Regions from separate parts of the Mesorhizobium sp. B2-3-2 genome, predicted to be linked through region 1. Evidence: riboswitches for the same ligand, from Rfam matches in the RefSeq annotation. Region 1 holds a riboswitch; the other holds the start of a gene.

The links. A riboswitch is a leader RNA that binds a small molecule or an ion and turns the genes downstream of it on or off. The one in region 1 is predicted to bind thiamine pyrophosphate.
Region 2: linked by a shared signal. The riboswitch ahead of FJ964_RS28140 (YkoF family thiamine/hydroxymethylpyrimidine-binding protein) and the one ahead of thiB (thiamine ABC transporter substrate binding subunit) in region 1 are both predicted to bind thiamine pyrophosphate.

Annotation. Positions count from the first base shown of each region.
Region 1 covers NZ_VFWA01000004.1:439,293-444,335, reverse strand. The annotation lists gene thiP (thiamine/thiamine pyrophosphate ABC transporter permease) at 1-1,478, opposite strand, end outside; gene thiB (thiamine ABC transporter substrate binding subunit) at 1,548-2,546, opposite strand; TPP riboswitch at 2,589-2,704, opposite strand; gene FJ964_RS13755 (thiamine diphosphokinase) at 2,793-3,437, shown strand; gene FJ964_RS13750 (ATP-binding cassette domain-containing protein) at 3,439-5,043, shown strand, end outside.
Region 2 covers NZ_VFWA01000020.1:25,276-30,318, reverse strand. The annotation lists gene FJ964_RS28150 (ABC transporter ATP-binding protein) at 1-168, opposite strand, end outside; gene FJ964_RS28145 (ABC transporter permease) at 165-920, opposite strand; gene FJ964_RS28140 (YkoF family thiamine/hydroxymethylpyrimidine-binding protein) at 1,019-1,627, opposite strand; TPP riboswitch at 1,618-1,731, opposite strand; gene FJ964_RS28135 (hypothetical protein) at 1,950-2,267, shown strand; gene msrA (peptide-methionine (S)-S-oxide reductase MsrA) at 2,424-2,942, opposite strand; gene FJ964_RS28125 (hypothetical protein) at 3,126-3,437, opposite strand; gene FJ964_RS28120 (hypothetical protein) at 3,537-3,737, opposite strand; gene FJ964_RS28115 (ABC transporter permease) at 3,722-3,961, opposite strand; gene FJ964_RS28110 (hypothetical protein) at 3,958-4,158, opposite strand; gene FJ964_RS28105 (glycosyl hydrolase 108 family protein) at 4,161-4,898, opposite strand.

The sequences.
Region 1 (5,043 bases):
GTCTGCACGGAATCACTGCCGAACAGTGCGATGACGCCGAGATCGCCAAGCGACAGCGCTATGGCAAAGGCAAAGGCGGTGGCCAGCGGCCGTCGCAGCGACGGCCAGTCCACCAACCGCAACCGGGCCCAGCCCGCAATGCCCAAAAGCGCACAGAGCCGCTCATGGCGTTCGCTCGCCGCGTCATAGGCGGGGCGGATGGCGCGGATGGCGAAAGGCATCGCCATGACGGCGTTGACGGTGACGACCATGACTGGGGCTATGGCAAAGACGTCGCCGACATGGCGCAACAGAAGGAACCAGCCGGCGCCGATGACGATGGGCGGCACCACCAGGACGAAGCCGGCGCCGGTGTCGGTGGCGTGTTCGAGCAAGGTCCGTGGACCGGAGCGGCGCTTCAGGGCCAGCACGCGGCGCGCCATGGTGAGCGAAAGCGACAGCACGACCGACAGCAGCGCCGACAGGAACGCCAGCACCGCGCTGGTCAGCGTCGCCTGCCGCACCGCCGCCTCGCCGGCGAGACGGCCGAGGTCGGCGCCGATGCCTGACATCGCCGTCGCCGCCATCGGCCCGGCGACAAACAAAAGGGCAAGGACGACGAGCGCGCCATTCACCGCGGTCTCCGTCCTGCCGGCCGAGACGTAGCGGCGCGGCGCCACCGGCAGATTGGCGTCACCGGTGGTGCTGGCGCCGAGCCGCGTCAACGCCAGCACCACGACAAAGGTCAGCGCGATCTGCAGCAGCGTCAGCGCCACCGCCCGCGCGGGATCGAAATCGAAGCGCAGCGCCTGGTAGATGCCGACCTCCAGCGTGGTCGCGCCGGGGCCGCCGCCCAGCGTGAGCACGATCGTGAAGGATGTGACGCAGAGCATGAACACCAGTCCGGCGACGCCCGGCAAGGCGGCGCGCAATGTCGGCCATTCGATCAGCCGGAAAGCCGGTGCGGCACCCATGCCGAGCTGGCTCGCCAGCCGCCACTGGTCGGCTTGTATGGTTTGCAGCGCTTCGAGGAACAGCCGCGTGGCCAGCGGCAGGTTGAAGAAGACATGAGCAACGAGGATGCCGGACAGGCCGTAAATGCCCGGCCAATTGTAACCGCCGACGGCACCAAGGAAGCCGGCGAAATAGCCGGCACGGCCGTAGAGGGCCAGAATGCCGAGAGCCGCCACGATCGCCGGCAGCGCCAATGGTAGCGCGAAGAGCTGCAGCGTGAAGCCGCGGCCGGGAAAGCGCGGATGCCGCGACAGCGCGCGGGCCACGAACAGCGCGGGCATGACCGAAAGCAGCGTCGAAAGGATCGCTTGCCAGAGCGTGAAACGGACGACGCGCAGGAGATAGGGATCGAAGGCGCTCCAGGCGCCGGAGACATCGTGGGCGCCTTCGAAGACGAGGCCGGCAAACGCGCCGCCGGTCAGAAGCGCGATGGCGGCAAGCGCGAGGATGCCGGCGGAGATGCGGGGATCAGACGCGCGTTGCACGAAAGACCTTTAACATGCGTCGCGTTCCGTCGCGTAGGGCGGTCATCTCACGAGATTAGCCTGCAAACACTACTTGCTCATCACCGCAAGCCATTCATCCACCCATGCCTTGCGGTTGGCCGCGACCTCCTGCGGGCTGAACAGCAAGGTCTTGGTCGGCTTGACCAGTCTGTCGAAGGCCGGATTAAGCGGTTTGTCAGTCTTGCCGGCCGGGAACATCCAGTTGGTCTCGGGGATGGCATCCTGGAATTTCGGCCCGGTCATGAAGGCGACGAACTTTTCCGCCAGCGGATTTTTGGCGCCCGTTCTGGTGATGCCGGCGACCTCGATCTGCGGATATTCGCCCTCCTCGAAGGAAGCGGCCTGGTAGCGCTCGGTGTTCTCGGCAACCATGTGGTAGGCGGGCGAGGTCGTGTAGGACAACACCATCGGCGCCTCGCCCTTGGTGAACAGGCCGTAGGCCTCGCTCCAACCCGGCGTCACGGTCAAGACCTTCGCCTTGAGCTTGGCCCAGGCCTCCGGCGCCTTGTCGCCATAGACCGACTTCACCCACAACAGCAGGCCGAGGCCCGGCGTCGAGGTGCGCGGATCCTGGATGACGATCTTGTCATCGGCGCTGCCCTCGACCAATTCCTTCAGGCTCTTGGGCGGCGTCTTCAGCTTCTGCGTGTCATAGACGACGGCGAAATAGCCATAGTCATACGGGACAAAGATGTCGTCGTTCCAGCCGCCCGGCACATTGAGCCCGGTCACGGCGCCATGCGGCGCAAACAGGCCGGTGGCCTTGGCATCGGCGGTGAGATTGGTGTCGAGGCCAAGCACGATGTCGGCCTTGGTCGCGACCCCTTCCAGCTTGACGCGGTTGAGCAGCGCGACGCCGTCGGCGACCGAGACGAAGTCGACATCGCAGCCGCATTCGGCCTCGAATTCCTTCTTCACCACCGGGCCGGGACCCCAGTCGGCGGTGAAGCTCTCATAAGTGTAGACGGTGAGCTTGTCCTTGGCCAAGGCTGGCCCGGACAGAACCACGACCACTGCAGAGACAAGGGCGGATAAAAGCGTGCGCATCGGCGCCTCCTTCGTTCGCGTTAAAGGAATTGAGGCGTCGGACTGTCCGAAACGTCTAATCCCTCCGCCGGTACAAACCGGATCAGGTTCAGCGGGTTGGCGAGACTGCCTCTCAGCCGGTCCGCGAAACATCGCGTCCGGCACCCCGTTAGAGCGCTTCGACACATAGGCCCGGCCGGTGAACCGCGCAAGTGGCAGTTTGCCGGCCTTCCGTTTCCGCTGCCGGGCTGGTAAGGGCCACACGATATGAGCACATTCACCATCCTGCTTGGCGGCGATCTCATCCGCACGCCACGGCTCGACCGTCAAGTCGAGGGAACCCGCGTCATCGCCGCCGATGCCGGCATCGGCCATGCGAGGACGCTCGGCCTTGTGCCGGAACTTTGGGTCGGCGATTTCGATTCCGTGCCCGCCGACCTGCCGGATGAACTGGCCGCCGTGGCGCGCCGGACCTTCCCGGCGGAGAAGGACGCCACCGATGGCGAACTCGCAGTATCGGCGGCGCTGGAGCGCGGCGCGACCAGCCTCGTGCTTGCCGGCGCCTTCGGCGGCAAGCGCGCCGACCATGCCTTCCTGCACATGGCGCTCGCCCTGCGGCTGGCCGGGGCCGGGACAAAGGTGCTGTTGACCAGCGGCGCGCAGGAAGGCGTGCCCATGGCGCACGGCACGGCCGGCTTCGACTATGCCGACGGCACCCTGTTCTCGATCCTGGGTTTTTCGGAGCTTGCGGGGCTGACCGTCGCCGGCGCGAAATGGCCGCTTGACTGCGTCGAGGTCGCGTTCGGCTCGTCGCTGACCATCTCCAACGAGGTCAAGGGCAGGCTCGAGATCGCGCTGGGAGCGGGCCGCGCGCTGCTGCTCGCCCATCCCTATCCCTTGGCAGAAAGCTGACATGGCGCCGCCTCTTCTCAATCTCGACGGAATAAAACTGACCTTCGGCGGCACGCCCCTGCTCGACGGCGCCGACTTGGCAGCGTCGGCCGGCGACAAGATCGCGCTGGTCGGCCGCAACGGGTCCGGCAAGTCGACGCTGCTCAAGATCGCCGCCGGCCTGATCGAGCCGCAGGACGGCGAGGTGTTCCGCCAGCCATCGGCGACCGTCCGCTATCTGCCGCAAATGCCCGACATGGACGGCTTTGCAACCGTGCGCGCCTATGTCGAGGCCGGGCTCGGTCCCGCCGACGATCCTTATCGCGCCAGCTACCTGATGGAGCATCTCGGCCTCTCGGGCGAGGAGCGGCCAGGCGACCTGTCTGGCGGCGAAGCCAGGCGCGCCGCCCTTGCGCGCGTCATGGCGCCGGAGCCCGATATCCTGCTGCTTGATGAGCCGACCAACCATCTCGATCTGTCGGTGATCGAATGGCTGGAAGAAGAACTCGTCCGCACCTCCTCGGCTCTCATCGTCATCTCGCACGACCGCCGTTTCCTCCAGCGCGTCTCGCGCGCCACCGTGTGGCTCGACCGGGGTCAGACCCGCCGGCTGGATAAGGGCTTTGGCCATTTCGAGGAATGGCGCGACCAGGTGCTTGAGGAAGAAGAGCGCGAACAGCACAAGCTCGGCCGCCAGATCGTGCGCGAGGAACACTGGCTGCGCTATGGCGTGACGGCGCGGCGCAAGCGCAACATGCGCCGTTTGGGCGAATTGCAGACCATGCGCCAGCGTTTTCGCGGCCATCGCGGCGCTGAAGGCACGGCGACGATGGTGGCCAGCGACGCCGCCGAATCCGGCAAGCTGGTGATCGAGGCCAGGAACATCGAGAAGAGCTTTGGCGACCTCACCGTGGTCAAGGGGTTTTCGACCCGCATCCAGCGCGGCGACCGCGTCGGCCTCGTCGGGCCGAATGGCGCCGGCAAGACGACGCTTCTGAAGATGCTGACCGGGGAGTTGCAGCCGGATGCGGGTTCGGTGCGGCTCGGCACCAATCTGGAGATCGCCACGCTCGACCAGAAGCGCGAGGCGGTCGATCCGCAGGAAACGCTGGCGCAATATCTCACCGATGGGCGCGGCGAGAACCTCGTCATCAATGGCGAGCAGCGCCACGTCGTCTCCTACATGAAGGACTTCCTGTTCAAGCCGGAGCAGGCACGCACGCCGGTACGCGAGCTTTCCGGCGGCGAGCGGGCGCGGCTGATTCTGGCGCGCGTGCTGGCCCGGCCGGCCAACCTGCTGGTGCTCGATGAGCCGACCAACGATCTCGACATGGAGACGCTGGAGCTGCTGCAGGAACTGGTCGCCGGCTTTGCCGGCACTGTCATCCTGGTCAGCCACGATCGCGATTTCCTCGACCGCACCGTGACCAGCGTGATCGCGCCGGATGGCGATGGCCGCTGGGTCGAATATGCCGGCGGCTATTCCGACATGCTGGCGCAGCGCGGCGGCACCAGGCTCGATGACCGCAAGGCGCGGGCGAAGGCGAATGCAAGCGAGGCGCCGACGGCCAAGGCGGACAGCGCCGCCGCCAAAGGCTCGGCAAAAAAGCTCTCCTTCAAGCAGAAA
Region 2 (5,043 bases), on a different contig from region 1:
CTCGCCGTGAAGCGCGCCGGTCAGAAGCTGGAACAGCGTCGACTTGCCGGCGCCGGAGGGGCCTAGAATGGAGACGAACTCGCCGGTGCCGACGCTGAGCGAAATGTCGGCAAGCACGTCGAGCCCTTCGAAGGCCTTGCGCACATGCCGCAAGTCGAGCCGGTTCATCGCCACGGCCCCTTTCCTGGGGCCTGCCCGCCGGCGGCCCGTTCCCAGGGCATGGCAAGGCGCTGGACCAGCACCGTCAGCCCGAACAGGACGAGCGTCAGCACGGCGCTGACGGCGACGGCGGCCAGCACCAGGTCCGGGCGGAAGTTGTTCTTGGCGTTGAGCATGTAGATGCCGAGGCCCTTCGCCGCGCCCGCATATTCGGCGAAGATGGCGCCAACGACGGCATAGGTGATGGAGATCCTGACACCAGCGAAGAAGTAGGGCAACGCCGATGGCAGCCGCGCCAGGACGAAGACACGCCAGCGCCCTGCCCCCATGGCGCGCAGCATTTGGCCGATCTCAGTCTCCGTCGCCTCATAGCCTTCGGCCAAAGCCACCAACATCGGAAAGAAGGTGACCAGCGCCACCAGCATGACCTTGGGCATCAGCCCAAAGCCGAACCACAGCACCACCAGCGGTGCAATCGCCACCAGCGGCAAGGTCTGGCTGACCACGAAGACCGGAAAAAGGGCGCGCCGCAATGGCTGGGAGAAGTCGACCAATATCGACAGCACAAAGGCACCGCTGAGCGAACAGGCAAAGCCTGCGAGCGTGGCACGTAGGGTTGGCGCGGCGTTATCGGCCAGCGCCTGCCGGTTGAGCATTGCCTGAGCGAAGACGCGCGATGGCGCCGGGAGGATTGTCGGCTTGACGCCACCAAAGCGTGCATAGAGTTCCCAGGCGGCCAGCAGTAGCCCCACCGAAAGCATCGCCGGAGCGGTTCTGGCGATGAGGTCCACGATCGGACGCGAAGGGGCGGACGGGGAGGACACACAGGTACCCGGAGCGGACGGCGCGGGGCGCGCCGTCAGACGGCGGTGGGGCTGTTGGCCGAGACGGTGACGTCGAGCGTTACGTGGCCGGCACCCGGCCCGAAGCGGCAAAAGGCCTCGTTGAGAGCGGTAAAAATGGCGCCTGCGTCGCCGCGCAACTTTGTGCAGAAATGCTTGGAGCGCTCATATACGCCCGACTGCTTCAGGACGTCGATGCAGCCATAGATCTCGTCCATGTGGTCGTCGGTGCCCATGACATAGAGCGAGAACTGCGCCGCCGCCGGCTGGCCGGTGACGGCCACGCCGCGCACGGCGGTGATAGCGGCTTCCTTGCGCGGGCCGAGCGGCCCGGCAGGTCCGCCAAACGCGTCGGAGCGACAGATTGGATCGTCCGGCTCGCCCGGGCAGCCGCGCGAGACGGCGGCCGAAAGCACGCAATGCTTGCCGCTGCGCGCTGCCGCCACGAACAGGTCGCGCATGGCAGGAAACAGCACCTCGGGCGGTCCGACCAGCAGGGTCGAGATATCGTCGGTCTCAATCCTCAGTCGATCACGATAGGGATCGAGCGCACCGAGCGCACCAAGGATAACACCGACGAAATCGTCGGCCATGGGATATAGGGAAATCTGTGCGCCTGAAAACATCGCCCGCCTCGCTCCGCTGGTATTACCCAGATCAGCTTTTAGGGTCCGTGGGCTTGCCGCCCTCGTCTCAGCCCCGACCGTACGGAGCACCCCTGTGGATGAGCGCGTTAAAGCACCAATCGGACGGCTATGAAAGCTGTTTTTTCAGGACCATCGCCGGAAATGCATTGCGCCAAGCCTGATTTATGGGCGGTTCCGTCGGGCCCGGTCTTGAGCGAAATTTGTCCGGAACCTTAGCCACGACGAGTGGTTGTCCCTATAGTCGCAAACGCGACGAACTTCGTAGAAACGAGCGAAGACTTCACAGAAATGGAGACAAACCATGTTCATGAAAATCCTCGCAGCTTCGGCTCTTACAATTGGTCTCGCCACTTCGGCGATGGCGCAAAATACTGGCGGAAACGGCGGCGATAATGGGCCTGGCAGCGGCCAATCGGTGACGGTCGACCCGAACACGCCGGCATCGCCGAACACGGTGGATCCTGGCACGACCGGCAGCACGACCGTCATGCCCGACGGCATGAATTCGAACGCCGACCGGAACTGTCCGGCCAGCCCACAAGGTGCTCAGCCGGATGCCAGCCACACCGCTCCGGGCACGGCTTCGCCGACCGTCAATGACAAGCATTGCGGCAAGTAGCCATTCGCCGAAACTGCCGGAGAACGCCACGGCACGCCTGTTCCGTGGCCTCTCCGTCTCTGGATGTTTCACCCTCGCCGAACAGGCAGGCGCCTGAAAATGCAGCCCGCCATCGGCCGAGCCTGGCAGGAACCGGGCTTTGTTCGGTCCGGGCGCCTACGAAACAGCCTTTTCGCGAACCGGCAGCTTCCAGCCCGGCCTGACGAAATGACAGGTGTAGCCGTTCGGGTATTTCTCCAGATAGTCCTGATGCTCGGGTTCGGCTTCCCAGAACGCGCCGGCCGGAGCCACTTCGGTAACCACCTTGCCGGGCCACAGGCCCGAGGCGTCGACGTCGGCGATGGTGTCTTCGGCGACGCGCTTCTGCTCATCGCTGGTGTAATAGATCGCCGAACGGTAGCTCATCCCCACATCGTTGCCCTGGCGGTTGCGTGTCGTCGGGTCATGGATCTGGAAGAAGAACTCCAGCAGCGTGCGGTAGCTCAGCCTGGCGGGATCGAAATTGATCTCGATGGCTTCGGCATGGGTGCCGTGGTTTCGGTAGGTGGCATCAGGCACGTCGCCACCGCTGTAGCCGACGCGCGTGGACAGGACGCCCGGGATGCGTCGGATCAGATCCTGCATGCCCCAGAAACAGCCGCCGGCAAGCACTGCGCGTTCGCTTGAAGTCGCCATATCAAATCTCCCCAAAGCAACTCCGGGAAAGGTTGTAGCCGTTTCCGTCCGGATTTGCGCAAGATAAAACTGGAGGCCCGGCGCTATGACAGCCGCTCCAGGATTTCCCATAGATGGGCATTGTCGTCGGCTTCGTCCAGTCGGCGGGCGCGTCCTGCTGCCGATCACCACGGGCGCGCGGCGTCACTCCCCAGGCTTGAACCTGCGCACCACGACCTCGAATACGATATCCGAGATCCACATGGCGCAGACGCCGATGAGGAATGCGGCCGCCAGCGTCGTGGTGTCGTCATTGGCCATCGGCAGGCCCATGGCGCGGGAATACTGGACCACGGGCAGCGTCAGATAGGCGGCGGCGAGCGCGCCGCAGATCGGCGAGGCCACCATCTCGCGCGGCTTGTAGCGGTGGCGCGACAGCGCTCGCAATATGCCGCCGGACAGGCCGGCGAACACCACCGGCACCTTGATACCGAGCAGGTCGAAAATATCATGCATCATTTCATCGTCTCGCGATCAGGCAACAGATGACCGATCCGGCACCGAAGATGAGCAGTCCCCGAGCAGCAGGACCCGAATCGAGCGGCAATACGATCGTCACGGTTTCCACCCGCACAGTTTCTCGCCCTTGCGGTTGTGCGCCAGCAGCGTTCTGACTTCCGCATCCGACAGCGCTGCGACGGCGGATGCGGACAAGCGCATCGGGCTCGAGACCGCGCAAAATCCGCCGGTGACGGTGGTACAGCCGGCTACCGCGACAAGTGCTGCGGCCGCTGCGACAATCAATCCCTTGCCCATGACCTGAGCTCCTTTCGCGCAGTGGCGGCGGGCAGCGCGCCGATATCGTTGTCAACCTGGTCGGCGACGTCCCGCGCCGCCGCCTCGGCCGCGGCCTGCCGGCTGCGTTCGGCGCGCTCGCCGGCAAGCCGCTGGCGAACACCCCAGCCAAACGCAGCGGCGATGGCCGCGCCGATGCCGAGAACGGTCGAATTGCCGAGCAGGAAGGAGAGGAGCGCGCTCATTGGTTTGGCGCGTCCTTGACGAGATAGCCGACGGCAAAGACGGCTAGCGGCAGCAACGTGGCCCACGTCTCGGCATCGTACCAGGATGGCCAGACATTGCGCACGAAGACGCCGGAAATCGAAACGGCGGCGGCGGCGATGGTCGCGGCCGTCAGCTTGTTGGTCGGGCGGATGGTCGGCTGGGTTATGGTGGCCATGATCAGAACATTCCTTGCAAGGCGGCGGCGATGTGTTGCCAGGCGGCGTAGGCGACGAGCAGGCACGCGGCAATGATGCCGCCCGCCTTGGTGGCGGCTGGGATGTTGGCGTCGGCAGGCGCCGCCGCGAGCGGTTCGACGGCATCTACGGCAGCAGCGCCGCCCGGCGCCGCCGCAGCAGCGGTCGGTGCAGGATCTGGCCGCGTGGCCGATGCCTCGCCTGCCCCGGCAGCCGTCAGCAGCAGCGCCTGTGCGCGGACGGATCCGATCCGGCTCGACCAGCCTTTGCCGAAAGTCGGCCAGGTCGGAAGCCGCTTCAGGAAAGCCAGGCGGGCATCGCAGAGATTGTCGATGACGACAGCGGCCGGTCTGGAACCGACGGCAGCGAGCGTCTCGGGCCCGATGCGGCCGTCCTGGACGGTGCCGACCACTGCTTGAAGATATTTCGCCGCCCTGCCCGGCCCGCTGTTCACGGCAAAATCGAACACTGCGTAATCCACGCCGTCGGGCAACTCGGCGCCAGCAATCGCATCCCAGTAGAAGCGGCGGTACACCGTGGCGAGCTGGGCATCGCTGATCTTCCTGAGATCCGCCTTGGCGGCATCCGCCTTCACGTAGCGGCGGAAATTGGCGAGAGTGACGCCCTTCATGGTGGCGCCGCCCGAATCGGCCGGATTGTCCGACCAGCCGCCTTCGGATTTGAGGACGAGCGCAAGCGCCCGCGTAAAATTGCGGTCCATGATATCCCTTTCGATTTCTGGTTGATGGGGTGAGTGGGTGATCGCCGGCAGCACAGAGGTGCGGATAGTCGCCGTTGCGCGCGCCTCGGCGCCTGCTTGCAGTGCATCAAAACCGAAGATCGCCTTGCGCGCCGGCCGGCGCATG